Regions from separate parts of the Companilactobacillus ginsenosidimutans genome, predicted to be linked through region 3. Evidence: riboswitches for the same ligand, from Rfam matches in the RefSeq annotation. Region 3 holds a riboswitch; each other region holds the start of a gene.
The links. Region 3 has a riboswitch for thiamine pyrophosphate ahead of thiM (hydroxyethylthiazole kinase). Riboswitches for the same ligand answer to the same signal wherever they lie in the genome.
Positions count from the first base shown of each region.

Region 1: linked by a shared signal. The riboswitch ahead of ABM34_RS10430 (ECF transporter S component) and the one ahead of thiM (hydroxyethylthiazole kinase) in region 3 are both predicted to bind thiamine pyrophosphate.
Region 2: linked by a shared signal. The riboswitch ahead of thiT (energy-coupled thiamine transporter ThiT) and the one ahead of thiM (hydroxyethylthiazole kinase) in region 3 are both predicted to bind thiamine pyrophosphate.
Region 4: linked by a shared signal. The riboswitch ahead of thiW (energy coupling factor transporter S component ThiW) and the one ahead of thiM (hydroxyethylthiazole kinase) in region 3 are both predicted to bind thiamine pyrophosphate.

Region 1 covers NZ_CP012034.1:2,076,074-2,083,623, reverse strand. Annotated here, with positions in the region: gene tenA (thiaminase II) at 1-640, opposite strand, end outside; TPP riboswitch at 678-779, opposite strand; TPP riboswitch at 927-1,016, shown strand; gene ABM34_RS10430 (ECF transporter S component) at 1,127-1,717, shown strand; gene ABM34_RS10425 (ABC transporter ATP-binding protein) at 1,726-3,162, shown strand; gene ABM34_RS10420 (energy-coupling factor transporter transmembrane component T family protein) at 3,146-3,802, shown strand; gene aroD (type I 3-dehydroquinate dehydratase) at 3,906-4,667, opposite strand; gene ABM34_RS10410 (shikimate dehydrogenase) at 4,683-5,561, opposite strand; gene ABM34_RS10405 (LysR family transcriptional regulator) at 5,674-6,603, shown strand; gene ABM34_RS10400 (MFS transporter) at 6,600-7,550, opposite strand, start outside.
Region 2 covers NZ_CP012034.1:316,064-323,613, reverse strand. Annotated here, with positions in the region: gene murD (UDP-N-acetylmuramoyl-L-alanine--D-glutamate ligase) at 1-376, opposite strand, end outside; gene mraY (phospho-N-acetylmuramoyl-pentapeptide-transferase) at 387-1,352, opposite strand; gene ABM34_RS01815 (penicillin-binding transpeptidase domain-containing protein) at 1,367-3,538, opposite strand; gene ftsL (cell division protein FtsL) at 3,535-3,900, opposite strand; gene rsmH (16S rRNA (cytosine(1402)-N(4))-methyltransferase RsmH) at 3,916-4,866, opposite strand; gene mraZ (division/cell wall cluster transcriptional repressor MraZ) at 4,856-5,287, opposite strand; gene ABM34_RS13030 (DUF4044 domain-containing protein) at 5,523-5,642, shown strand; gene thiT (energy-coupled thiamine transporter ThiT) at 5,695-6,267, opposite strand; TPP riboswitch at 6,314-6,414, opposite strand; gene minD (septum site-determining protein MinD) at 6,444-7,244, opposite strand; gene ABM34_RS01785 (septum site-determining protein MinC) at 7,247-7,550, opposite strand, start outside.
Region 3 covers NZ_CP012034.1:1,175,589-1,183,138, reverse strand. Annotated here, with positions in the region: gene pglZ (BREX-1 system phosphatase PglZ type A) at 1-1,470, shown strand, start outside; gene brxL (protease Lon-related BREX system protein BrxL) at 1,485-3,545, shown strand; TPP riboswitch at 3,599-3,698, shown strand; gene thiM (hydroxyethylthiazole kinase) at 3,770-4,570, shown strand; gene thiD (bifunctional hydroxymethylpyrimidine kinase/phosphomethylpyrimidine kinase) at 4,563-5,390, shown strand; gene thiE (thiamine phosphate synthase) at 5,380-6,021, shown strand; gene ABM34_RS06205 (hypothetical protein) at 6,088-7,413, shown strand.
Region 4 covers NZ_CP012034.1:1,659,360-1,666,909, forward strand. Annotated here, with positions in the region: gene opp3b (oligopeptide ABC transporter permease) at 1-557, shown strand, start outside; gene ABM34_RS08495 (ABC transporter permease) at 557-1,579, shown strand; gene ABM34_RS08500 (ABC transporter ATP-binding protein) at 1,591-2,640, shown strand; gene ABM34_RS08505 (ABC transporter ATP-binding protein) at 2,640-3,569, shown strand; TPP riboswitch at 3,981-4,070, shown strand; gene thiW (energy coupling factor transporter S component ThiW) at 4,174-4,713, shown strand; gene thiM (hydroxyethylthiazole kinase) at 4,691-5,533, shown strand; gene thiE (thiamine phosphate synthase) at 5,526-6,143, shown strand; gene ABM34_RS08525 (DarT ssDNA thymidine ADP-ribosyltransferase family protein) at 6,204-7,265, opposite strand; gene ABM34_RS12945 (macro domain-containing protein) at 7,268-7,550, opposite strand, start outside.

The sequences.
Region 1 (7,550 bases), 900 kb from region 3:
CCCAAAAATGCCATTCGAGTTCACAGCTTTTCAGAAATCTATCTTCAACTTCTTTTAGTTTTTCATCACTATATTTACTTGCTTCCAAATCCAAAATATCAAACAACTGAACACTCAACATTTTATCTTCACTGTTAACACCAGCATAAAAATCAATCCACGATTTAAATGGATTGGATTCTGTCGAGGATCCCTGCTCAATCAAAGTTTCCCCAATAACTGAATATGTCCAAGGACATGGCAACATAGATGCAACAACGTCTATCAAGTCTCCTGTTCTTGCCGCATTATACATGTGCTCGTTGTATAGGTATGTCATTGGCGCTTGCTTATCATTCTGGACTGTCGAGTACTCAATACCTGCGACCTTACAAAAATCGATGTGTGGTTGGATTTCACTGTTCAAAGTAAATTCGATTTGATTAGTAAAAAGTTGAATTTGATCACGACTATTGGATTTCTGTATTGCTGCAGCATAAACTTTCATAAATGCATTTAGATAATTAAAATCTTGCCCAACATAAAAAGCCAACGCATCTTTTGAAACATCTCCCTGACCTATTCCTTCAACGAAAGGATGTTTCAATATTTGTTTCAAAATCGGCTGGCCTTTTTTAATTAGTCTTTCAGAAAATTCCATTTTATATTCCACCTTGCTTGATATTTCAAATATCAATCTGCAAGGATTATCACTTTCCTACGTTGGTTTTGACCAAATCAGGTTCAAAGGGATTGGCATTTACAATCTCAGCATTTTTAATGCACCCCTAGCGATTAATATTTGATTGGAGTAATCATATCATGTTTTCATATTTTATACTGAAAAATATTGATTTAACGATTATTCGTTTAATTGCTATAAATATAACTAGCTTTACACGTCATGAGCTACATGATAAGCTTGCAATTGTTATAACATTCTTCGAAAAATATATCTGGGGTGCCGCAAGGCTGAGATTAAACCCATTGAACCTGATCTAATTAATATTAGTGTAGGAAGATATTGGATAATTTAGGGGCCAACTATTTTTTGCACACGCAGATAAATGGTTGGTCTTTTTTCGCCTCGTGAATATATTCTTTCAAGGAGCTTTTAACAAAACTTTTTTGAGGGGACAGATTTACTATGAACAGACAAAGTTCAAGAACCAAATCTTCAATTTTTAATTACTCGTTGAGAGACGTTGCCTTTATCGCATTAACAGGTGTTTTCTGTGGTGCAATCTTTTTTGCAACTAGTCTTTCATACAACTTCCTATTGGCTGGGTTATCAGCAGTAGGGTTAGCACCCGTAGCTAATGACCTATTATTGGGATTATGGATGATTGCCGGTCCATTAGCAGCGATGTTAACTAGAAAAGTACTTGCCTGTACAATCGGTGAAATTCTAGGTAGTTTTGTCGAAATGATTTTAGGTGGTCAATGGGGAGCCGCAACCTTGATTTCTGGATTAATTCAAGGTGTAGGTAGTGGACTTGGATTCACAATGACCGGTTACAGAAGATTCGACAAATTTGGTTTACTCCTATCAGCAATCACAGGTACAGTTGTATCCTTCGGCTGGAGTTTGATCAGTGAAGGATACCTAAAATATAATTTTGGATTCTTAATTATTTTATTCATCGTTCGTTTCATCTCAATCGGATTCTTTGCCGGCATCTTGGTTTACTGGATCAACAAATTAGTTGAAAAATCAGGTATCTTGAACCGAGATTAGGTGACGGTATGGATAAACTAGCAATAAAAAATTTAACATTTAGATATAAGAATGACGAACCTGATATCATCAAGAATCTGGATTTCACTTTAAAAACTGGAACTTTCAACATTTTGTATGGGGCTTCAGGATGTGGTAAATCAACTTTAATGAAAATTATTGCTGGTTTATATCCAGAATATTCGGGACATTTGTCTAGTGGTGAAATGTTTCTGGATGGCAAAGATACTAGTGATTGGGATATTCAAAAAGTATCACGGCACGTAGCAATATTATTTCAAAATCCAATTGATCAATTCTCAATGACAACCGTCAAAAATGAATTTATTTTTACATTGGAAAACATTGGAATACCAAGCTCTGATATCGATAACATTATTGATAGTTCACTTAAAAGAGTTGGTATATCTGGTTTCAAAGAACGTAAAATCGATACATTATCTGGTGGAGAATTGCAAAAAGTTTCCATTGCCATCACATTAGCAATGGATGCTGATTTCATTATGCTGGATGAACCTTTTGCATCAATTGACATGAAATCTCGAGGGCAATTGCTTTCACTACTTAAAGACCTCCAAGTTAACGATGGTAAAACCATCTTAATTACTGATCATGATTTAAACGGTTACCAGGAATTGATAGATAATTTGTACCACTTTCAAGACGGAACACTTGAACATATTACTAATCAGAGCAATGTGTTCAGTCGTTACCAGTCAAACAGTTGTAAGCTTACTTTTGATCTCCCTATCGAAAAAAATGAAGGCAATATTATAAATATCCAAAACCTTCATTTACAAAACGGTTCAAAGACTTTACTCGCCGATACCTCCTTTTCGATTTTCAAAAATAAGATGATATTACTGACCGGTGAAAATGGTACTGGAAAATCTACCTTCTTCTCTGCACTTACCCGTCTACATGATTTTAAGGGCCAAATAAATTATCAAGATAAAAACATCTTGAAATACAATCAAAGAAAATTTGCGAGACAAATTGGTTTTGTTTTCCAAGATTCGCAGATGCAATATCTTAAACTAACAGTCCAAGAAGAGATTGATTTGAGTCTAAAATATACTGATTTCAAAGACTTTTGGACTTCAAAAGCGGTCGATAATTATTTACTAAAACTAAAATTAGATCAATTAAAAGATCATGTTGTTTATCAACTATCTGGTGGTCAAAAAAAGAAACTTCAAATCTTTGAGATGTTGATTTTGGGTACACCAGTATTATTATTGGATGAACCTCTGGCCGGATTAGATATAGATTCAGCCCTTGTTGTTATGACAATGATAAAAGAAATATCTGAAAGACAAAATCAAACCATTTTACTGATTAGTCATCAATTAAGTGGTTTAAATAATTTCTTCGACTATCATTTAGAACTACGCAATCAGACTCTTGAATATTCGGAGGTGGCTAACTTTGAATCCATCTCTTAAATTAGCATTAGTCTTAATCGCCAGTTTCGAACTTGCATTCATGCAAAGTTATTTAGCAAATATCATAATCGCGTTACTCGGTCTAATTTACCTGTTGATCAAGCGGATAAATCCTAAAAGATTATTATGGCTGTTAATTGTACCAATCATCCCCGTAATGGGAACTTGGTTTTCATTTTATTTGCATGGTTCAGGTGATTCACTTCACAGTGCTTGGCTTCTTTCAACCAGAATTTATGCCTATATCGCACTTGGAGGGGTTCTGACTTTCACAGTTACAGTTGATGATTTATTGGGTTCTCTGGAGCAAAATGCCCATATCCCTTCTAAATTTGTTTACGGAACATTGGGCGCATTTAACTTCGCACCACGTGTTGTTCAAACTGTTAAGCAGATGAAAATTGCGGCGATGATGCGAGGCGAAGTCTTGCACGTTTGGTCACCAGAAATATTTTTCAAATCAATTCTGGTTTCAATTAGATGGTCAGATAATTTAGCACAAGCAATGCAGTCACACGGATTCAGTGAGCTCACCCCAAGAACTCACTACAAAAAATATCCAATCCCCGCCTGGAATTGGATATTAGCAATAATTTTATTAATAGCATTACAACTCTTAGCTTTTAGCCGTTTGGAGTAAGTAGCCTGGATGGCTAAAATAGTCAGCAAGAGTTCACATTCCTTCCTAAAGAAATAGCGTCCTGTCATCCTCTGACAAGACGCTATTTTTACATAATCATTAATTAGTTTAACTTCAAGTCATCCAGTTCCTGACGCAAATTAGTTAACGGGATTTGACCAGGTGCTGAAGCAGCACCTACTGTTGCAAAGGTTACTGTAGAACCAAATACCTCACCTGATAATCTGGTAACTTTGCCTAAATCACCCATCGACATTGTAATGACCGGTGTGGAAAGCGTATTTTGAGCTTGATTAGTCGCACTCATTAATTTCAATACGTCATCAGTTGAATGTGGCATAACAGCGATCTTAGCGACATCTGCTCCCAACTTTTCCATTTGAACAAGTCGATCAACCATATCATCTTGTTCAGGTGTTTTATCGAAATCGTGATTACTCATTATTGTAACCACACCAGCCTCCGAAGCTTCAGAAACAATTGATTTCACCGATTCTGTATCGTGATAAAGTTCAACATCTAAAGCATCAGTCTGATTAAATTCTAGAATATTTCTACAAATATCAAAATATTCTTGATCACTCAATAAAGTTTCTCCACCCTCACCTTTTGTTCTAAAAGTCGTCAAGATGGGGATATCCTTTAACGCTGTACGAAGTGATACTGCAGCATTTTTTAATAATCCCTTAGATGTCACGTCATCAAAAAAATCGATTCTCCATTCGACTATATCAGGTTGCTCAGGATAAATTTTTTCTGCTTGAGCAATTATATCTTCCTGTGTATGCCCGGTTATTGGCACCGCAATTTTGGGACGTCCAACTCCCAATTCAGTTCTTCCGAGTTTAACAGCTTTCGTGGTCAAAATTTATCCCTCTTTCTACTTTTCGTCAGCGAATAAAATATCGTGAATGTATTCAACTGGCATTTCTTTACCTGTCCAAAGTTTGAACGCAGCAGCACCCTGTTCCAACATCATTCCTAATCCATTAAAAACATGTTTAACACCAGCTTGTTCAGCCACTTTCATCAACTTAGTTGTTCTTGGTGCATAAACGGTATCAAAAACGACCATATCAGGTCTAAACCATGATGGATCTTCAACCAAAGTCATATCTTCAAGGGGCTTCATTCCGACACCTGTTGAATCACAATAAATAAATGAGTCAGCAATCTCATTTTTGAAATCTTCTTTGTCTTCAATAGAATGCAATGTTGCCTTGCAGTCAGTTTTTTCATTAATAATATCAACATTACGTTTAGCATTTTCCCATGACTGATCTTTGGCGTTAAAAATCGAAATATCCTTAACACCATCAAGGGCAGCTTGAATTGCAATCGCAGTTCCGGCGCCACCAGCACCGGCCAAAGTCATCTTTTGTCCACGAATATTCACGTCTTCATCATCCAATGACTTCATAAATCCAATTCCGTCAGTTGTGTAACCAGTCAAAATGCCATTGTCATTGACGATAGTATTTACAGCACCAACCATTTTTGCAGCTGGATCTAATTTATCCAACAAAGGAATAACTTTTTGTTTATTAGGCATCGATATATTTGACCCACGCATGTCTAATGTTCTGATTGCATCAATTGCCTTAGGAAGCCTGTCGCTAGTTACGTCAAAAGCTAAATATGCGTAATTCAAGCCAAGTTTTGCGAAAGCGTTATTGTGCATAGTTGGTGACATTGAATGGCGAATAGGATAAGCCATCAAGCCAATTAAAGTAGTGTGTCCATCAATACGTTCTGTCATTTTATAAGACTCCTTGTTATTTCATACAATTTTGATGTTAGTACAATACCCAAATAATGCAATGTTGATTAATCAATAGAAGTTATCTATGATTTACATAGAGGATTTTATTATGAATTTAAATCATTTAGTTTATTTTCGTGAACTAGCACATACACAGCACATGTCTAAGGCTGCCCATAATTTGGGGATCTCTCAACCAACCTTAAGTTATGCAATCGATAATTTGGAAAAACAGCTTGGTGTTCCTTTATTCGAGCATGAAGGAAGAAACATCAAGCTATCCCGTTTTGGACAAATATATTTGAAATTCATCAGCAGTGGAATTGACAATATCCAACGTGGAAATGCAATCCTTGAACAGCTGCTAAACGTTAACGAAGGCAACATACAAATGGCCTTCCCAAGTGTTTTAGGTGAAAAACTCGTTCCTGAATTAATCTCATCATTCAAACATACCGAAGATACCGAGAATATCACCTTTGATCTCTATGAAGGTGAACCAAAAGAAATCCTCACTAATTTACTAAATGAAAAATATGATTTTGCCTTAGCGCCAAAAGTAGACATCCCTCGCGATAAAGACTCAAAAGAGAAACTCGACTTTTTACCAATCATTCAGCAAGAAATTATGCTTGCAGTTCCAGTCAATCATCCTTTGGCAAAATTAGATTCTGTTGAAGTATCCCAAATTAGCGGTCAACCGTTTATTGGATATACCGATGAGTGTGTTTTGTTCCCTTTGATTAACAAAATCCTGGAAAATGGCAATGTGGTATCTCAAATTAAATACAAGATGCGTGATACAGATAGCATTCTTGGCTTCGTTACATTTGGGGCGGGAATTGCACTCGTACCACACATTACCCAATATAATCGAAATAAAATAAAGCTAATTCATTTATCTGATAACAAATTGATTCATCAAATATATTTAGCCATCAAGGATAATCGTTTCTCAACCCCATCAGTTTCGAGATTCCAAAATTTCTTAACTCGTTACTGCAAGGAAAACTACAAGCATCAAGGTAAGCTTCTTTAAACTTGAACCTGTTTACGATTTAGGAAAATCACCACCGCACAAACTACACCGACCACGGCAATAAAAACATCAAAAATCATAATGCTATGAACGCCAAATTTATATAAGTATCCGGTAATCACTGGAATCGTGAAGGAAGAAATTGCACCAGCTGTGTAATAAATCCCCGTAACGGTTCCTTTTTTGTTTGGAAAAAGTTGACTCATAATTACCAATCCAACCTGCATAACACCACCTGCAGCGGACATTCCAATAACAAATGATGAGATAAATATAACTGTTGAGTTCAAAATAAATGTCATTGACAACAAAGCTAGTAACGAAATAATTGTACTTACTAGCATTACGTAAACTGACTTCACACGACGACTAGTTAAAATAGTTATTAAAACGACTCCCGTCAAAGAACCAATACTGTATACACTAACTAAATATCGAGCACTAGGAAGATCCATCTTCAAAACTTCTTGACCATATTTCGTCAACCACTGACTAACTAAGTAGAAAGTCGACATAGAAATATACCCATAGATAGTTAATGTAACAGCATTAATTCGTTGTAGAAAACTCATGGTGTGTTTTACTTCGTTTTCAACAGTTACCTTTACCTTGGTCATTTCTGGGAATTTCGCACGGGCAATGAAAAAATAATTAATAAATAATATTACGGCTGCAAAAATAAATGTGGCTCCGTACCAAATTTTGAAATTCTCCACTACAGTAACTAATATCGGCAATAATAATTCTCCAGCTGATACGAAAGCTTTTATCAAAACATTCGCTGTGGTTGCTGTTCTTGGAAATAACTCCATTAGTGCTGGATATGTTCCAGAGTCTAAGAATGAATTTGCCATCCCGGCAAGGATTCCACATATATATGCGATATATACATTTGGGCTAAGTATTATTCCAATAAAAAATGGAATATATGCTAATATTCCCAATTT
Region 2 (7,550 bases), 860 kb from region 3:
CAGTCGTTTTACCATTGCTACCAGTAACCGCAACCATAGTGGCATCTGAACAACTATATGCTATTTCTGGTTCAGTAATTACAGGAACTTTTAGTTCAATTGCTCGTTTGATTAATTCATTCTCGTATGGAATACCAGGATTTTTAACTACAAAATCATAAGTTCCATCAATCAGTTTTGCATCATTACTGCCGGTAATTACGTTAAATCCCTCTTGAATCAAAGCATTCGCTTCTTCATTGCCTTCAAGTGGATTGGAATCTACGACAGTGATATCACAGTTAATTTTTTTCAAAAGTTTAGCAACAGCGTAGCCACTTTTTGCCAAGCCTAAAACAAGTATTTTTTTATTTGCGTAATTACTATTTTTGACCATAACTAACCTTCTATATAAAAATTGTTAAATAAATTGCTGAACAAATTATTCCGATAATCCAAAAGACAATATCAACTTTCCATTCACTCCAACCTAACATTTCAAAGTGATGATGAATTGGTGTCATCTTGAAAATACGACGACGAAATACTTTGAATGAGAAAACTTGGAGCATAACACTTGCAGTTTCAATGACGTAAACCAAGCCAATAAGAAGTAGTGACCAGTAACGACCAAGTAAAATGGAAATTGCTGCCAGACCTGCACCTAATGCTAGTGATCCAACGTCACCCATGAATATTTTTGCTGGCTTATGATTAAACATAAGGAATCCTAGCAATCCACCGGCCACTGAGAAGCACACAATAGCTATATCAACACGATTCTGGTTCAAAGCAATAATTGCATATGTCAAATACGAAATGCTTCCTAGGCCACCTAATAGGCCATCTAAGCCATCTGTTAAATTGGTTGCATTTGAAAACCCAACCAACCAAAAAATTGTAAACAGAACAAAAACTATTTTGGAATCAACTGACAAAACACCTGGAATTGAAAAGTTCAGAGGTAACTCATCATTGATATAAACAAGTAAGAAAATTACTGCAACGATTATTTGAAGTACTAATTTTTGTAATGCCTTCAAACCCAGATTTCTTTTTTTAAATACTTTGATGAAATCATCAATAAAACCAATACAACCGAACAAAATGATTACTAAGGTTGTAATCAACAATGCGTGAGTCATTTGATGCATCCATGCACCGACCCAAAGGTTAGTAATTGTCATTGCAATAATAATCAGTAGTCCACCCATAGTTGGAGTTCCTGATTTTTTTTCATGCCATTTAGGTCCTTCTTCACGAATGGATTGACCTTCTTTATGAGCAATTAAATAGCCAATTAAAAATGGCATAAAAATTGCAACAATTGCAAAACTGCTTATTAAATCTATAAAAATCTTACTTAGTTCCATGGAATAATCCCCACTTAATTATTATTCTTCAACGTTACTGTAATTTTACCACTGTCATTGATGATTTGGCCTGCCTTTATAGATTGTTCTGTAACATAACCATCACCCTTGGTAACGACAGTCCGACCTGTGATTTCTGCAAATTTGAGTACATCATTCTTTGACCAGCCGGTCAAATCAGGCATTGTCATTGCACCATTGGTTAACATAACAATTCGTTGACCAGGCATTACTTTTTCTCCACTGGCAGGAAGTTGTTGAACAATTTTGTCACCAGTTCCAACTATTCCTGATTGTAAATTCAGTTTAGTGATTTTCTTTTGAGCATCTTCAACTGAACTATTTAGAAAGTCTGGCATATCAACATACTGGCTTCCAGCTTTAACATCGACACCAGATTCATCTTCTTGAGTCATCAATCGCTTGACGAGTGGATTAAATATTTCAGCAATCATTTTTTCAGCTGCGGTAGACATGATCTGAGGCTGTTTCATTGTGATATAAACGATATATCTAGGATTCTTGTATGGAACCATACCAGCCACCGAGAAAATATAGTTACTTGCACCAGTCAAATATCCACCTGCTGGTGATGCAACTTGCGCTGTACCTGTTTTTACACCTACGGAAATTCCAGGAATCTTGTAAGCAGCACCTGTACCATAGTCTGCTGTGATTACTTGTCTCATAGCATTACGAACTTGAGTAGCAGTATCCGCAGAAATAGGATGTCCTACAACATCAGTCTTAAATTTTTGAGTAGTCTTTCCGGTGTTTGGATCAACTATTTTCTTAACGAGTTGAGGTTTTACCATTTTCCCATTATTTGCAACAGCAGAAAATGCTTGTAGCATTTGAAAATCGTTAACGTTGACACTTTGCCCAAATGAAGTCATCGCTTGATCACTGGCATGTTTATATGAAATTCCACCAGCAATCTCATCTGGTAATTCAATTCCTGTTTTGTCACCAATCTTGAATTTCTTCATATATTTCATCCAAGTATCGGCACCCATAGTTTGTTCAAGGTGTACCATACCGACGTTAGAAGATCTTGGAAATGCTTCATATAGAGGAATTGACCCCCAACCAACATCATTCCAATCCTTGATAGTTCTACCACCAACTTCAACGGTACCTGATTGATAGTATGAGTTTGGATCATAATTTCCTGAATCGATTGCTGCGGACATGGTCAATATCTTCATTACTGAACCAGGTTCAAATTGATCAGCCACCAGTGTGTCACGCCAACTCTCAGACATACCTTTACCTGTTGAAGGATTAAACGTAGGACGCTGTGTAGCGGCCTTTATTTGACCAGTTTTTGAATCCATAACAAGTACTTGTAGGTCCTTTGGTTGATACTTATTTTGAACATTCTGAGTCAATATTTCGACATATTGTTGAATCTTACTGTCGAGAGTCAAATATACGTTTGAACCATTGACAGCTTGCTTTTCAACAACTTCCGAGCCAGGTAATTCATTCCCTTGAGAATCAATTTTTGTAATTTTTTTACCGCCTGTACCAGATAAAACTTTATTATACGAGCGTTCAATTCCCATTAATCCACTAATATTTGTGTTCGGATCATTAATATTGTTTTGTTGTGTAATACCAACTTGGTTTGTAGCAAATACCCCATTAGGGTAAGCACGAGATGGATACTCATTAAACTTAATCCCCTGAAGGTGAAGTGCAGCAATCTTATTTTTAATTTCAATTGAAAGATTTCTACCTTCTGGACCAAATTCGACTTGATATTGTTTTTTATTGGTAGGATTCAAATAATCTAATATTTGTTTCTTTGATAGAGGTAAATATTTCGATAGCTCAAAGGCTGTTTTAACTTTGTCTTGAACATAATCTGGTTTACCCTTACTAGTTTTAGCCTTGGTAGATAAAACCGCGTACACGTCAAAAATACTCGAGTTACCGGCAATCATGTCGCCGTTAGTATCGAGTATGTCCCCACGTCTTGCATTAACTTGGTCAACATGTTGATATTTTTGTCGTGTCTTGTCCGCTAGATTAACTCCATCAAATTGCTTGCTTGTAGCAATTGAAACGAATCTAGAGGTAAAAATGATAAAACAAAAGGCAGTCAACACCACTATTACGATACCTACTGCAAAGTGATTGTTTCGTGCCTTATTGTGAAGAAGTTTTAAAAAGTTTTTCATTTCGCAACGTTCCTTACATTTTCATTACTCATCTTCAAGTTATGCTTTTTTGCAAAGCTTGATAATCTGTCATAACTTGTTAATTCTGAAACCTCTTGTTGTAAGTTAACGTTACTGGTGGTTGTATTGGATATTTGTGTTGTAACAGTGTCTAAACTGTTTTGTGCAGAAGTCATTGAAACTTTCATTGTAACCAAAGCTGTCATTAAACATAAAGTTAAAATTCCTAGACCGATCAATAAAAGTGATTCTGTCTTTGAAATAGCCACTTTGTGTGTAACGGCAATCTCTTGTGATTTGACTTGTGGTTCAGTTTCAACTGTTTCATAGCTTTGTAAGTTTCTGGCTGTACTTTCTAACATTTCCTACACTCCATATTAAATCTTTTCTACAACACGTAACTTCGCACTATGTGCTCTATTATTTTCTTCTAGTTCTTGATCATTTGGTGTAATGGGCTTTCGAGTGATCAGCTTGAGAGTCGGTTGAATATCTTTTGGAATTACAGGAAGGCCTCTTGGAACATCTACCTCTGATTCTTCCTTAAAAGTATGTTTAACTATGCGATCCTCTAGGGATTGGAACGTGATAACACTTATTCTACCCCTAGTTTCTATCAAATCAATCGCTTCTGTTAAAGATTTCTCAAGTGAGCCAAGCTCGTCATTGACTGCTATACGTATAGCTTGGAAAATTCTCTTAGCGGGATGACCGCCTGTACGCCTTCTCGCAGCTGGGATTGAGTTCTTTACGATGTCCGCCAATTCCAGTGTAGAAGTTATCCGATGGTCGTCACGAGTGCGTTCTATCGACCTTGCAATTTGTTTTGAAAATTTTTCATCACCATACTTAAAGAAAATTCTCACTAAGTCATTATATGGCCAATCATTGACAATTTTCTCTGCATCGAGTTCTTGACGTTGATCCATTCTCATATCTAATCTAGCTTCTTTTTTATAGCTAAATCCACGAACTGCATCATCAAACTGTGGTGAAGAAACTCCAAGATCATAAACAATCCCTGTTACTTCAAAAACATTTAATTCGTTCAAACGTTCTTGCATGTTCTCGAAATTGTCTCGAATTAAAACCAATTTATTATCTCCAATGATTTTTGGATCATTTTCGATTTCCTCACCAGTTTCAATTGCACTCTCATCACGATCAAAAGCATATACGGTACTATTGTGCACACGACTCAATAATTCTTTAGTGTGTCCACCGCGTCCAAAGGTTGCATCAACGTACGTTCCGTTGTCCTTTGGCGCAAGCATGTCAATTGTCTCTTTTAAGAGAACTGTTTTGTGTGTAAATTCATTAGAAGTCAAAGTCTGTCATCTTCTCCGAAATATCTTCAAAGTTCTCTTCTGCCTCTTGATTGAATTTATTCCAATTCTCTTCGTCCCAAATTTCGATTCGATCAGATACTCCCACGATCACACAATTCTTTTCTAATTTAGAAAACTTGATCAGTGGAGCCGATAAATTGATACGTCCTTGCTTATCGAATTCCACTTCAGTAGCTGCCGAATAAAAGAATCTGGTAAAGGCACGAGCATCTTTTTTCGTTAATGGTAATTTGTCGAGTTGAGCTTCAAGTTTTGTCCATTGGTCCATGGGATATCCAAAAAGACATCCGTCCATTCCACGTGTGACCACAAAGGATTCACCAATTTCTTGGCGGAATTTTGATGGAACTATTATTCTTCCCTTTGCATCAATTGTGTGATGAAATTCACCCATGAACATCTAAAGCTCACCTCAAATCTTTAACACTTTCTAATTTACCACAATTTACCACAATTAACCACACGAACTTAGAATAATCATATTATGTTTCAATATATTGCTCAAAAGCCTTCTATATCACTGATTATAAAAAGTGGTGACTGGTGGGGGGAATATTACCAAATTTTAAGGAAGTTGCATAAAACCGCTAGGTGAAGTAATATTGCAAATATAATTACACTAGGTGGTGTCAGTTTTGAACGATAAAAAGCCGAAGAGTACTTTATCTAAAATCATTCAAGGAGTTGTTTGGTTGATGATTATTGTTACCCTTCTTGGTGTAGTGCTTGGAATTGTACCAGGATTACTACAATAAATAACAAAAAGAGTCGCATCGAGAATTCTCGATGCGACTCTTTTTTATAAGTTTATTTCTTTACCATAATTAATTGATTAAATACTTTGTGCAAAATAATTACTAAGACCAACATCATTATCATATTGGCAATAAAACTACCACCATTAATTACTAATGAATATATCCAAGGATTCATTCCCTTTGGAGCAAAGGCCGCCCAAAAAATACCACCAGCTATGAAGTGAAATAAATATTTTACTGAAAAGCCTAAAGCACTGAATGCCAAAATCCACCCCAGTGAATTTTTACCATTAGAAATCGTCTGTTTGACTTTGTAACTGCCCAGTCCAATTAATCCAATTGCTCCAAATGCAATTGGATACTCAATAAACCCCTGCAGTGGGTTCATGACACTTCCCGTGCTAAGCCCACGCAATAACATATCCAGTAATCCCCACACCAGTCCAGCCATTAACCCCGCCTTTAATCCACGACGCAATGCAAAAATGGCCATTGGTATTAATCCATAAACTACTTCGATAGATGAAATTCCAACTGAATGCGGGACAAATGCTAGCGCTTGTGCAGCAGCAGTTACAATAGCACCTTCAGTTAATATGATTAATTCCTTATTTTGTGCCATAAAAAAAACTCCCTTGGAATTGTCATCACAAGGAAGTTACGTACATTTGTAAGTTTAAACACTATCCCTACGCATGCATTAACATAACAGGTTTTCAGGGTCTGATAATAATCACTCTCAGCCAAAATGGCTCCCCTCGTGCTGACTATTTAATTTTAACGACATTATAACTACAACTAGTTATTTCGTCCAAACATTCGGCTCATAAATCCGCGTTTCTTAGGTGTGTCGAATAATGTTAACGGAACATTCTCACCTAACATACGGCGAGCAATATTCTTATAACCACGTCCGGCATCACTATTAGGATCAGAAACAACGGTTTCACCAGCGTTTGAAGAAGAGATAACTTCATCTTCATCAACTATAATTCCGATTAATGGAATTCCTAAATGATTAACAATATCTTCAATTTTCATTGAAGTACCTTCGTTGATCATGTTCTTTCTAATTCTATTGATAATTAAATGTGGTGTAATTGGCATCTCAAGACTTTCCAAAATACCAACAACACGATCAGAATCACTAACCGATGCTATTTCGGGATTCGTCACAACTAAAGCTGCATCAGCAGAATTAACGGCATTTTTGAATCCATATTCAATTCCAGCTGGACAATCAATCATGACAAAATCGAATCTTTGTTTTAAATATTCAATAATTGTACTTACTGCTGCATTGTCCAAAACATATTTATCAGAAAATTGTGATGCAGCCAGAAGATATAAATTATCTCCGAATCTTGGATCCCTAACCAGAGCCTGTGATAAAACTACTCTTTCTTGGGCAACATCGACAATGTCATATACTATTCTATTGGTTAATCCAAGGACTGCATCCAAGTTACGAAGTCCTATATCTAAATCGACCATACAGACTTTTTTCCCCATAGATGCTAACTCTGTACTGACATTAGCTGTGGTAGTTGTTTTTCCAACTCCACCCTTACCGGATGTCACAACAATAGAAATTCCCATAACTACTCGGTCCTCTTTCTTGTTTCATTAATTACGTCTTTAAATTCTTTTAAGTCTTCCACACTAATCGTATGAAGATCATCAATATGTGCAAATTTATAATTAGTAAACTTATCAGCATTATCTTCAGTAACAATTTCAACAACATCAGCAATTCGATATTGGGCACCACCGTTTAAGTTTCCAATAATAGCAGCATTAGTATTGTCAGGATAACCTGCTTGAACAATACCATGGACTTCACCCAAAAGATAAATTGATCCATCTGTTGATATTTGAGAACCATCATGTAAGGTACCAAGGAAC
Region 3 (7,550 bases):
AAGATGGCGTATTTCATTGTCTTGATGTCTCAAGATGAACCGGAGCAAAGTTTCGATAACATTGTGGGTAGTTATGTTGATGGTGGATTTGAGATGGATACTTACTATCGTAAATTCATTTACTACTACCAAGAAACTGATCAGCCTGAAGAGTTTGAGAAGACTAAATTGCTGATTGAAGATGTTTATGTTAATTCATATTTGGATAAACAATTATTGGCATGGAATAAGAATTTCCATTTTGATGCCATTTCACCACGCAAGCTTCAACGTAATTTTTACAAAAACTATGTTGAACCTGAGACTAACAGAATAGTTGTTATTATTTCTGATGCATTTAGATTTGAAGCTGCTAAGGAACTTCAAGACGAGTTGGGTAAATCTTCTCAAGTTAGTGAGCAGAAAATGGATTATATGATTACTGGATTGCCATCTGTAACTTATATGGGTATGCCGTCATTATTACCTAATGAAACGCTTTGTTTGGACGAAAAGAAGCTCCTCGTTGATGGCGGTGAAGCTACTGATATGAAGAGTCGCGAAAAGATATTACAGTCAGCAAATCAAGATAGTTGTACTTTTCCTCTTGATGATTTGAAGGGCGCTAGTACAAAAGATATTCGTGAGTGGTTTGCAGGTAAACAAGTTGTTTATATCTACCACAACCAAATTGATGCTATTGCAGATAATCGAAAAACTGAAGATGATGTATTTAAGGCTACTGAAGAGACTATCAATGATATTAAAAAGCTGATATTACGTCTTCGCAGTAGCAGTATTAACCATTTTTATGTTACAGCTGACCATGGATATATTTATCGAGATGCAAAACTTTTACCTGAGGATAAAATTGATGTCTCTCATGTTGAAAACGATGCTAAATCTCAGCGCTACATGATTACATCAGAGACGATTGATGAACCTGGAATTGGATCTCAAAAACTATCAGACATTTTGAATAATAATGATGATAGAAGCGTTTATTATCCAACTACTGCTAATATTTTCAAATCCGCTGGATCATATAATTACGTTCATGGTGGGAGTTCACCTCAAGAAATGATTGTGCCTTTGTTGGAAGTTAAATCTAATAAGGGTAAAACTGATGAAGAAGATGTTAAACTTTCGATTGTCAGCACTTCAAATAAGATTACTTCTCTAGAGGTCAAAGTTAGCCTGATGCAGGTTACACCAGTTAGTGCAACTGTGAAGCCAGCTGTTTATAGTTTGTATTTCGTTGATGACCAGAATCAACTTATTTCAGGTCAGGTTACAGTGAATGCAAATAAAGGTGAAGATTCGACGGTACAGGATCGAATTTTCTCTAAGCAAATAGTGTTAGCAGATAGGACTTATGACAAGTCTAAAAAATATTATTTAGTTATTAAAAATACGCGAAATGGAGTTGTTGAATCAATTCCTTACATCATGGATATCACGATTCCGGGTGGATTTGGTTTTGACATTTAGCGAGAGGAACAATTATGACTGATTCAAATTCAAATGAAGCAACAAATGATGTTTTATTAGATAAATTGATAAAAACCTTGCCAGGGAAATTTGTTCGCAAAGATTTGACCAACCGGATTAAGGAAGGGGCAAATGTCCCTACTTATGTCCTTGAATATTTGTTGGGGATGTATGCTAACAGCACTGATGAAGCACAAATTGAGCGTGGAGTTGAGAACGTTAAGAAAACTCTGGCAAATAATTATGTTCGACCTGATGAGGCTGAAAAAGTTAAGTCTAAAATTCGTGAACTTGGCTCATATACTGTAATCGACAAACTAACTGTTCATTTGAATGAACACGCTGATCGATATGAAGCCTTGTTTAGTAATCTAGGAATCGATGGAGTGCCGGTTGACAGCAGATATCCTCAAGACTTTGAAAGATTACTTGGCGGAGGAATTTGGTCCATTGTTCGCTTGAGATATGCTTATGATGAGAATAATAAAAATGAATCTCCATTTGTCGTTGACTCATTGACACCTATTCAAGTCGCAGATTTAAATATGCCAGAAGTTTATAAAGCTAGATCGGAGTTCACTACGGATGAGTGGACGGATTTGATTTTACGTACTATTGGTATGGAACCAACACAATTTTCAAAGCGTGAAAAATGGTTGTTTTTGGCAAGGTTAATACCGTTTGTGGAAAATAATTATAATGTGGTTGAGCTTGGGCCCCGTGGAACTGGTAAATCTCATGTTTATAAAGAATTATCACCAAATTCGATTTTAGTTTCTGGTGGACAAACGACCGTTGCAAATTTGTTCTACAACATGGGTCGTAGACAAGTTGGACTAGTAGGAATGTGGGATATCGTCGCTTTTGATGAGGTTGCTGGTATCACTTTCAAGGATAAAGATGGCGTCCAAATCATGAAGGATTACATGGCATCTGGATCATTTGCCCGTGGTAAGGATGAAATCCAAGCTAGTGCAGCAATGGTTTTTGTCGGTAATATTAATCAGAGCATTGACGTTGTGATGCGAACTTCTAACTTGTTTGAACCATTTCCTGAGGTTATGGCGACTGATTCTGCATTTCTTGATAGGATTCATGCCTATATCCCTGGTTGGGAAATTCCAAAATACAAACCATCATTCTTTACAAAAGGATATGGATTAATAACTGATTACTTTGCTGAAATCATGCGAGAATTGCGTAAGCAGTCATTTTCCGATGCCATAGATAAATACTTCAAGTTGGGTGGCCAACTCAATCAGAGGGACACTATAGCTGTTAGAAAGACTACCTCCGGCATGTTGAAGTTGCTATATCCAAATGGCGAATATGGCAAACCCGAAGTTCAAGAAGCTTTGGAGTTTGCATTAGAACTTCGTCGGCGAGTTAAAGAGCAATTAAAGAAAATTGGTGGAATGGAATTTTTTGACATTAATTTTTCGTACATCGACAATGAAACATTTGAGGAACATTATGTCTCAGTGCCTGAGCAGGGATCCAATAGTTTAATTCCCGAGGGTACAGAAAAACCAGGTCAAGTTTATACTGTTACCTATGACAAAAATGAACGATTGAGTTTATTCAAAATTGAAACTCAGATGATAGCCGGAAATGGTAAATTTGAAAAAACTGGGATCTCTGGAAATCATAAAGCATCGGAAGCCATGGATACTGCATACAAGTATTTGAAAGCTAATTCAAAATCCGTTAGTTCAAGCATCAGTTTAACCACTCATGATTATGTGGTAAATGCAGTAAATCTGAATAATAGTGAGATGACCAGCAGATTGTCACTTGCTACATACATTGCCTTAGTATCGATTTCAATGAGTAAGTCTACTTTAGATAGTTTGGTTATTCTTGGCGAACATACAATTGGTGGTTCACTGGTGAAGCTTGATAATCTTGCAGATACTTTGCAAGTTGCACTGGATTCAGGTGCTAAGAAAATATTAATTCCTAACACTTCTGCTGCTGATTTAGGGTCAGTTCCTTCAGAATTATTGGGAGCATTTACAGTTATTTTTTATGATTCGATTGAAGATGCAGCATTCAAAGCATTGGGTGTAAAATAAATCTGCGCCAAATATTATATTTTTAAATAATTTCATGATAAACTTAAATCATACTTTAGCACTAGGGGTGTTTCGAGAGAGACTGAGACGGCTATGCCGATCCCTTTGAACCTGTGAGTTAATGCTTGCGTAGGAAAGTGCGATAATCTGGGCAAACTTATGCCACGATTCTTAATCCTACGATTAGAACCGTGGCTTTTTTTGTACTTTTGGAGGAATTTACGATGAAACTCGATTTATTGCAAAAAGTTAGAACTGACAATCCGATGATTTTAAATATTGCGAATTCAGTTACTCAAAGTGATGTCGCCAATGGAATTAGCGCCATTGGAGCGTCTCCATTAATGACAAATTACGATGCAGAGTTGAAGACCCTTGCCCAGATGGCAAGTGGCGTCTGCATCAACATCGGGACGCTCGACGAACGTCAAAATGAGCTTAGCAAAGATCTGTTGAAACTAGCATTAGATTTCAACAAGCCAGTTGTACTTGATCCAGTCGGAATCGGAGCAGTACCAGAACGATTGGCATTCGTTGAGGACTTATTCAAAGTAGCCAAGCCAACGATTATTCGTGGTAATGCTGGTGAGATTGCCAGTTTAGTTGGAGTTTCATGGTCCGCCAAAGGTATTGATTCAATCGATGAGGGGCAAACTAAGTCCGTCGATGAAATTGCCAAAGCCTGTTCGAAAAAGTTTGATTGCGTAACAGTCGTAACTGGTGTCACTGACACAATTGCCACTAGAGACCTAATTTCACACACGTTTAACGGAAATAAGATTTTTACAACAAGAGTGGGTACTGGCGATATGCTTTCATCTATTATCGCAGTATTCGCAGCTGTTTCTGATGGTAACTATTTTGAAGGTGCCAAGATGGCATGTCTTATTTTTGGATTAGCTGGAGAACTAGTAATGACAGAAACACCAAATATTGGACCTGCTGCCTTTTCAACACGTTTACTTGATCAACTTTATACGATTAATACTGAAGATATAAAGAGATGGGGGAAATATGATGAATGATGTAAATAGCTTTCCACAAGCATTGACCATCGCTGGAACTGACAGTGGTGGCGGTGCTGGTATTATGGCTGACATGAAGACAATGCAGGAATGTGGTGTCTTTTCGACTGCAGTGGTTGTCGCTGTGACGGCGCAAAATACAATTGGTGTTCAGAATTTTCAGGCAATTTCTCCAAAATTGATTTCGGAACAGTTTGCTTCATTAAACGATGATTTCAAAATCAAGGCCTGTAAGACCGGAATGTTGGCTGATGCTGAACATGTTGAAGTCGTTTATGACAATTTGAAGAAATATGACTTTGGTCCATTCGTATTGGATCCAGTTATGATTGCTAAAGGTGGCTCACAATTACTTTCTGATGAAGGTATTGATGCTATCAAAAATAAATTGATCAAGCTTGCCACATTAGTTACACCAAATATGCCCGAGGCTGAGCGTTTGATTGGCAGTAAGATTGAAAGTCAAAGTGGGATGCTCGTTGCCGCCAAGAAGATTCAAGATTTGGGAGCCAAAAATGTTTTGATCAAAGGTGGCCATGGCGATTCAGAAATGGTTCGTGATGTTGTGCTTTTGGAAAATGGTGAGAGTTTCAAGATGAGCAGCAAGAGAGTTCACACAATCAGAACCCACGGAACGGGCGATACAATTTCGTCTGCGATAGTTTCAAGACTGGCATTAGGCGATGATATGAAATCTGCCATTTTATATGGAAAAGATTTTGTTGAGGCAGCAATTAAAAATACCATTCAAGTTGGTCATGGTCACGGTCCACTAAACCACTGGGCATATAATGCCGAGGGTGCCTTCGATGAAATTTAAATCAGAAATGCTTCAAGCTTATTTTGTGTGTGGAACTCAAGATATTGGTGACCGAGATTTACCAGCTATATTGAATGAAGCAATCGCTGCCGGAATTACCGCCTTTCAATATCGTGATAAAGGTGAATCCAAGCTAAATGATGAGCAGCGTTATCAACTAGGTGTGATACTTCGTGATATTTGTAATAACGCACAAATTTCCTTTATTGTTGATGACGATGTCGATTTGGCAAACAAGTTAAATGCTGACGGGGTTCACGTTGGACAAAAAGATGAGCGAATTACGAAAGTGGTTCGGGATGCCAATCCGGATATGATGATTGGACTATCTTGTCAGACCATTGAGCAAACCGAAATTGCTAACGAAATAGATCGTGTCGATTACATCGGCGCTGGACCAATATTTTCCACAAATTCGAAGCCTGATGCAGTGGCTCCGATGGGACTAGAACTGATGGAAGATATGGTGAATATTAGTGATGTGCCAATCGTAGCAATCGGTGGTATTGACAACACCAACTTACAATCGTTAAAGAATAATGGAGCTGTTGGTGCGGCATTCATTACTTTAGTCACACAGACTGATGATATAAATCGAAGTGTAAAAAATGTTTTAGATGTATTCAAATAAGACGTATGGATAAACACATGCGTCTTTTTGCGTATAATCAGGGTAACGAACTGTGAGGTTATAGTTATGCGACAAAATTTCGAAACTTTTTCTGTTGGCGTATTAAATTTGTTGGCAAATGCAGGGGTGGTCATTCCATATTTCTTTTGTCTAATGTTATATACCCAAAATAGTGGGAATCCAGTTTATGCGTTGCCTTTTTTAATGCTATATACATTCAGATGTATTGGCATGTTGCTAACTGTCTATATAAATTGGACCGCAGCAACAATGTTAAACGTCTCGAACGTCACGGGGATTATTGGTTCATTATCAATGTTGTTTGCGGGCAATCCATTTTTTGGAATTCTCGGTGGAATACTCCTAGGACTTTCATCAAGTTGGATCTGGCCATATTTTTTAACGATGAGGTCACGTGGAAAACTAGATGAGAATTTTAAGATAACTATAAATCATTGGATGGCCGCATTAGTTGCCATGATTATTCTAGTTGCAATCGGATATCTTTCAGATAAGATGCAAATTTTGAATTTAGCGTTTGGATTTTTGGCAATTGTCTTCGTCTTTAGCTGGTTTGGTGGGATTTATATGAAACGCCAAATTGATTTTTATTCAAACAGTGACTATAAGATTAGTATCCACAATCCTTCAAAATTAGTATTGGCACTAATATTCCTAGTAGTACTCGTAATTTTAATGTTCTCAATCCGCTACACAAGGCTAACAAATACCTCTAGTGTGATGGATTTACTTATTTGTTTGTTAGCTGTGATTGTTTTGGCAACCTTAATTTATTTTCAATTAGATATTCACCGAAAAATTTTTCCACTGAGCTTAGCAGCATTAACTCGCGGTGTAGTAATGAACTTCGTCCTGCTTTATTCGATTTTTGATAGTACGTTACGATTCAAATTCAATTCAACTATGATTATATTTGTAATTTACATGGTAGGATTTGAGCTTGGTCCAACGTTGTTGAAAAAGTTCACAGAGTGGAGATATCCAGTGTTAATTATTGGAATTATCTTCACAATGTGGGATCCAACATACTTCTTCGGACTGTTACTGTGCGCAATCTTTATAGGTGCTGATAATGTGATTTTGAATGATTCTTTGTATACGCATCCTAACTTAAATGGCGAGAGGGCATTTTTAATCAAATATCAGCTTTCTAGTGTTGGAAATATTTCTCAGCAACTAATCTATATGAGTGTCATTTATATTTTGAGTTTTGCGATGAACGTCAAAGTGCTTTCGTTCTTTGATAAATCAGTCTCAGGAGCAACGTATTCATTGTTAACTAATATTCATTTATTTATTTCAATTTGGATTATTTTTGTGTCAGCGATTACCTACTATTCAACACGCCGATTTAAACTTTCTTCAAAGTAATTTATGAATATCATTTAGGAAATATTATTCAAATTAATATTTATCAGAAAACGTATCAAAATGGGAAAATAATAATATGTATATTGAGAACTGAAAGCGCCTAATGATTGGTATTATATGTCTACGCTATTGAATGT
Region 4 (7,550 bases), 480 kb from region 3:
GGGTTGATACATTAGCAACTTTCATTTCAATTTTAGGATTATCAATCCCTTCATTCGTGTTGGCTGTTTTGCTTCAATTCTATCTAGCTTTCAAATGGCACATTTATCCAGTTGCTCTTTGGGATAACTTCCAATCAAGTGTCTTGCCAACATTAGCTTTGGCAGCTCTACCACTTGGTAATGTTGCTCGTTTCATGCGTACCGAAATGGTTGATGTTATGAGTAGTGATTACATTGAATTAGCAAAATCCAAAGGTAATTCAAATTGGCAAGTTGTTACAAAACACGCTTTGCGTAACTCATTGATTCCAGTTGTAACTATCATCGGACCAATGGCCGTATCAGTTATGACCGGTTCAATGGTTGTTGAAAATATCTTCTCAATTCCTGGTATCGGGGAACAATTCGTCAAATCAATCACAACTAACGATTACCCAACAATCATGGGACTAACAATCTTCTATTCATTCCTTTTGATCTTAGTAATCTTGATTGTCGATATTTTATACGGATTCATTGATCCAAGAATTAGATTAGGAAATGGGGGTAAAGAATAATGGAACAAGTTCCAAAAATCGCCAAAGATAAATTTAAACTACTTAAAAAAGACGATCATGCAGATCAAGAAAAACTTGGAACACCTTCACTGACTTACCTTCAAGATGTTCGTCGTCGACTATTCTCAAACAAAGTAGCAACAACATGTTTAATTTTGTTGGGAATCATCGTCTTGATTTCAATTTTCGCACCAGTTGTCGCACCACAAAATCCTAATGAACAAAAAGTTGAGTACTCAAACTTGCCACCTAAGATTGGTAATTTGAATATTCCCGGATTCAACGGTATGCAAGACATGGGCGGCAAAAAAGTTGACGCCTATAAAGAAGTTGGCGCACCTAAAGGTACTTTCTTCATCCTAGGTACTGATTACTTAGGTCGTGACCTACTTTCAAGAATTATTTATGGAACTCGTCTTTCACTTATCGTTGCCGTTCTAGCAACTCTAGTTGACTTGATAATCGGTATTCCATACGGGATTATCTCCGGTTGGAAAGGTGGAAGGACTGATATTATTCTTCAGCGTATCGTTGAAATCATTTCTTCAATCCCTAACCTAATCGTAGTTATTTTAATGATGATCATTTTAAAACCTGGTCTAACATCAATTGTTATTGCGATTGCCTTGACCGGATGGGTCACGATGGCCAGATTGATCCGTGCTCAGACGTTCCAGTTGAAAGAACAAGAATATGTTCTCGCAGCTAGAACGTTGGGTGAATCATCCACAAAGATTGCTACAAAACATTTGATTCCAAACTTATCTTCAACAATTATTATTCAAACAATGTTCACTATTCCCAATGCCATTTTCTTCGAAGCTTTCCTAAGTTTCATCGGTATTGGTATCCCCGCTCCAAACGCCTCACTTGGTACTTTGCTATCTGATGGTCAAAAAGCCTTCAGATTCCTACCATATCAAATGTGGGCACCCGCAATAATTTTATCAATCATCATGATTGCTACTAACCTTCTAGGTGACGGACTTCGTGATGCCTTTGATCCACAATCATCTAACTAAGGAGAATAGTTTTGGAAAAAATACTAGACGTAAAAAACTTACATGTAGACTTTTCAACCTATAACGGTACAGTCAAAGCTATTCGTGGCGTTGATTTTCATCTAAATGACGGTGAGACTCTTGCTATTGTTGGTGAGTCCGGATCAGGTAAATCAGTTACAGTTCGTTCAGTTTTACAATTATTAGCTTCAAACGCCAAGATTAGCCAAGGAGAAATTCTCTATCACGGCGAGGACCTATTAAAAAAGTCTGAAAAGGAAATGGACAACCTTCGTGGAAATAAAATTTCGATGATATTCCAAGACCCTATGACTTCTCTAGATCCAACAATGACAATTGGTAAGCAAGTTGCAGAACCACTTTTGATTCACAATGAAATGTCAAAAGCCGACGCAATGAAACGTGCCGAAGAAGTTTTGAGATTAGTTGGTATTCCTAATCCTAAAGCTAGAATGAAAGACTACCCTCACCAATTTTCAGGTGGTCAACGTCAGAGAATTGTTATCGCAATCGCTATCGTTGATTATCCAGAAATTTTAATTGCTGATGAACCAACCACAGCGCTTGATGTTACTGTTCAAGCTCAAATCATCGACTTGTTGCGTGAGCTTCAATTAAAAATTGGTACATCCATCATCTTTATCACCCATGACCTTGGTGTTGTGGCTGGTATTGCTGACCGTGTAGCAGTTATGTATGCTGGTAAGTTTGTTGAATACGGAAGTGTTGACGAAGTCTTCTACGATCCACAACATCCCTATACTTGGGGACTTTTGGATTCAATGCCTACCCTCGACACAAGTACACAAAATCGTTTGAACTCAATTCCCGGAACACCACCTAACTTATTGCATCCACCAGTTGGTGACGCATTTGCACCTAGAAATGCCTATGCCATGGAAATTGACACTGAAGAGCAACCACCATTCTTCAAAGTTTCAAAAACGCATTATGCTGCAACTTGGTTGTTGCACCCTGATGCACCAAAAGTTACACCACCTGAATCAATCCAAAAGCGTTTTGAAAAATATCAATCAATGATTGGAGGAGACGTTAAATAATGGCTGATGAAAGAGAACCTATCGTTCAAGTTAGAAACCTCAAACAATATTTCAACATCGGTAAACCTAATGAAGTTAAAGCTGTCGATGACGTCTCCTTTGATATTTATAAAGGCGAAACCTTTGGTCTAGTTGGTGAATCCGGTTCTGGTAAGAGTACAACTGGACGTAGTATTATCCGCTTGTACAACCCAACTAGTGGAGAAATTTTGTTCAAAGGTAAAGATATTAGCAAGATCAAAAATCACAGCAGCCAGATGAAAGATTTCCGCCGCGACATGCAAATGATTTTCCAAGACCCTTACGCATCTTTGAACCCTAGAATGAAAGTTAAAGACATTATCGCTGAAGGTTTGGACATTCACGGTATTGCTAAAAATGATGATGAGAGAACACAAAGAGTTGAAGAGTTACTCGACATGGTTCATTTGAATCCTGAACATATGACTAGATACCCTTATGAGTTTTCTGGTGGTCAGCGTCAAAGAATTGGTATCGCCAGAGCTTTAGCTGTTGATCCCGAGTTCATCATCGCTGATGAACCAATCTCAGCACTTGATGTGTCTATCCAAGCTCAAGTTGTTAACTTGATGCAAGATATCCAAAAGGAACGCGGTTTGACTTATATGTTTATCGCCCATGATTTGTCGATGGTTAAATATATTAGTGACCGTATTGCTGTTATGTACAGCGGCAAAATCGTTGAGTTGGCTGACTCGGATGAGATTTACAACCATCCACTTCACGCTTACACTCAGAGTCTTTTATCGGCTATTCCTGTTCCTGATCCTGAGATCGAAAAGACTCGTCGTCGTATCGATTTTGATCATTCTAAGCATTTCAATGATGCTCAGCATTTCCAAGAGGTTCTGCCTGGGCATTGGTTGTATTGTGACGATGCTACTGCAGCATCGTATAAGAACAACTAAATTTTAGGTTATTGCGGTTCACTGCCGTTCTCCGGGTAGGTTCGGCGGTGGCTGGAACGCTGTGAGCCGATTTTGAGGTTTTTCACAAACCGAAAAATCTCAAAACTCGACTTTGTTGTAAACGAGGCCTTTGCCTCGTCAACAACAACGCCACGGCTGAGCCACCGGCGAACCTACCCTGCGAACTAGTCAACAGCAAACTTCTAAAATTAGCAGTTCTTAAACCTAACCACAGTTCAATAGCCACATTCCGACTAATTCAGTTGGAGTGTGGCTATTTTTTTATTTCACTTCTTTTTTTATTTCCCTAATTTAACAATCTTATTAATAATTACTGTATTCAATTTATTGTATTTCATAAATTATCATGAGATATACGTTAAACATGATATACTGATATCACAATTGAATACGAAACATTTGGGGTGCACAAACGCTGAGATTATACCCATTGAACCTGATACGGCTAACACCGGCGCAGGAAAATGTGAAATGATTTTTTATGTTGATTTGTGCCTGTCGTTACGTTTTTTAGCGACTGGCATTTTTTTGTTTGTGGAACTCTGTCTATTTCTATTCAAAATTATATTAAGGAGTTTCACTTATGGTTAATTCTTCAAAGACTCAAAAGCTTACTATCCTAGCGATGATGATTGCTTTGGATGTTGTTCTTTCCCCTATTTTCCGAATTGAGGGTATGGCTCCTATGTCTAGTGTGATCAATGTCACTGGAGCTGTTTTGATGGGTCCATCTTATGTTTCCGTTATGGCTTTAGTCTGTGCTGTTATTCGGATGACTATGATGGGGATTCCACCTCTCGCTTTGACTGGTGCTTTCTTTGGCGCACTGTTAGCTGGTCTTGGTTATCGTTATACTCATAAGATCTGGGGTGCTATGTTGGGCGAAATTATTGGGACTGGTTTAATTGGATCTCTCACCTCTTTCCCGGTTATGGTTTGGTTTACTGGTAATAGCAATGGTATGTATTGGTTCTTATATACTCCTAGATTCTTTGGTGGAGCTATTTCTGGATCAATTATTGCCTTTATCGTTTTGTACAAGTTAAAGGACACTCGTCCCTTTTTGCGAGCTCAATCTTTATTCCAAGGAGTAATAAAGAATGGAAAATTACAGCCAAAATGATTCGATATCTAAACTTGTTAAATGCAAGTTTCCACTTAGTCATAGTCCATTAGTACACTGCATCACTAATGAAATCACAATTGAATCTGTTGCTAACGCTCTGTTGTATATTAATGCAAAACCTGTGATGGTAGCTGATATCAGAGAATTTCCTGAACTTTTTGAACAAATCGATAGCCTGTTTTTGAATCTAGGACACATTTCTCCTGAACGAGAAATTGCTTTATTGGAAGCCGGCAAAATGGCGTCTTCAATGAGAATTCCATTTGTCATTGATTTGGTTGGAATTGTTATTTCTAAAATTCGTTTTGATTTGTCAAAGGAACTATTGGATTTCAAACCAACAATTGTCAAAGGTAATATCTCCGAAATGCGAACTTTTTGCGGATTATCAAGTCACGGTCGTGGTGTTGATAGTGCTTCGTCTGATCAATCTTCGAATTCTGTCGATGAATTAATGAATGCAATGTTTGAAAAAGCTCAAAATCATCCCGAGACCACCTTTATTGCCACAGGAGCTACCGACTTGATTGTTTCCAAAAACTCCCGGTTAGAGCTTAAAAATGGCGTTCCCGAACTAGACAGATTTACTGGCACTGGTGATATTGTTGGTGCATTAATGACTGCGTTAGTTGAACATGAGCACGATGGATTAGTTGCTGGTGTTGCCGCGATTAGTTATTTGAACATTTGTGCTGAGAATGCCATAGAAAGTACTGAAGGCCTGGCTGATTTTCGTCAAGAAACACTTAATCAACTGTCCTTACTGATAAATAATGAATACTGGTATGAATCAATTCGAGGTGCTCTACATGCTTGATATGAGTTTGTATTTAGTGACAGCTAGATACGCTTATTCTGATGAAAAATTTTTCTCAATAATCGACGAAGCTTGTCGTTCTGGTGTTACCATCGTCCAATTGCGAGAGAAGGATGTTACAACAAGAAGGCTATTTGATCTGGCTATCAAAGTTAAACAAATTACTGACAGATATCATGTTCAGTTAATCATCGATGATCGAATTGATATTTGTTTAGCGGTCGAAGCATCTGGTGTTCATATCGGTGACGATGAAATGCCGATTGATATATCACGAAAATTACTTGGACCGGACAAAATTCTCGGTGTTTCGGCTAAAACAGTTGAACGTGCAAAATATGCAGAGCAATTTGGTGCCGATTATCTTGGAACGGGTGCTATCTTTCCCACCGAGACAAAGGTTATTACTAAACACACTGACATTAGGACTCTGGATGAAATCACAAAATCGGTCGACATCCCTGTTGTGGCCATTGGCGGAATCAATACTTCAAATGTTGGATCATTCAGCAATATTCCTATCGCTGGAGTTGCTGTTGTTAGTGAAATTATGAAATCTAAAAATGTTTCTCAGACGGTATCTGAATTAAAAACTACGATTAACAAGTAAAAGACCAATTCCACAATAAACTGGAATTGGTCTTTTAATATCAACTAATCAATCATTAAATTAATATGGCATATCATCGGTTGTATCGCATTTACCTTCATATGCAATATGATTATCGATTAACATTTGCAATGTGTATGATTCAATTGGCTTTTGAAAATTACGCGTCATTTGCTGCTTTAATAAGGCTTTCTTGCCTTTTTGAGGCCAAGTGTACACATTTCCATCTGTGAAGATTTTAAGTTGTACATTCAAATAATTATCAGTATCATCTGGATTAACTGCATATTTAACATCCTCCCAGGAATCCAAAGGATACGGTTGATAACGATTATCATCAACATTATTAACTATTGAATATCCCTTAGAACTCAGAGTAACCTTTTTAACATAATTTCTATTGGAAAAATAAGTATTTGTATATGCAACACGTATTTTCGAATCTAAATTAGTTATATTTTCCTTATGAAGCAAATTTATTAGGGTTTCTTTCTCAGCTTCAGATCTTGTATAAATCCACCTTAGAGTATTAAGTTTTAGTGGATCCGGAACAACTATTTCAGCTTGTTTCTGATCAGTTAGCTCTTTTCTTTCCTCTTTTGTCATATCAGATGTCATTACATCATCAAAATAAATTTTATCAAAAGGTAATCTTTCAAATTCTTCTGGTGTATTCATATAATGTGGAGTTCGTTTAGTTGCCAACGAAAAATCTGTGAATTTGACTCCCGGAATCTCCAATAGAGTCGACATATCAAATAAGAAAAAAATTGGAATTGGACAATTTGCCGAAAAATCCTGATCTTTGATTTCAGCAGCAGTTTTAAATCCCTCGTTGTAATACTGTGTAGGTGTCTTTGGTCGAAAATATAGTCTAATCACTTTTTCTACTTCAATATCAGTCTGGTTAATTACGCCTAAATTTGCATTATCATTGGACATCTGAGAATTATGTTCAACAAAGTATCTAGAATGTATCTTTTTGTTTTTCAATATTTCCATTGCATTATCAATATCTGTGAAATGAAAGGCGTATTTTGGCCAATAACGTCGTTTTGACTTTCTGAGCCCAGTCTTTTCTGAATCATTAACCAAATCTTCGATAATATCCTTATACCTCATAATTATTTATCTCTCCAAATATCAAGTTGAGTAGAATCATGTATCGCAAACGGTTGACGTTTAACATTTACTTTACTTCGATCTAGTAAACCTGATTGTCTCAGCGTAGGCACTCTTGACGATGAATTATCAAGAAATGTTGTAGATATTAACTCAATATAATCTATTTTCGATAAAATACTTTTGATTAATTCAAAGTTCTTACTTCGAGTAATATTCATAGGCCAAATTTCATCATAAATTTTACCTAGACTGAATAAACTGCCCCATACATCAATAATATCT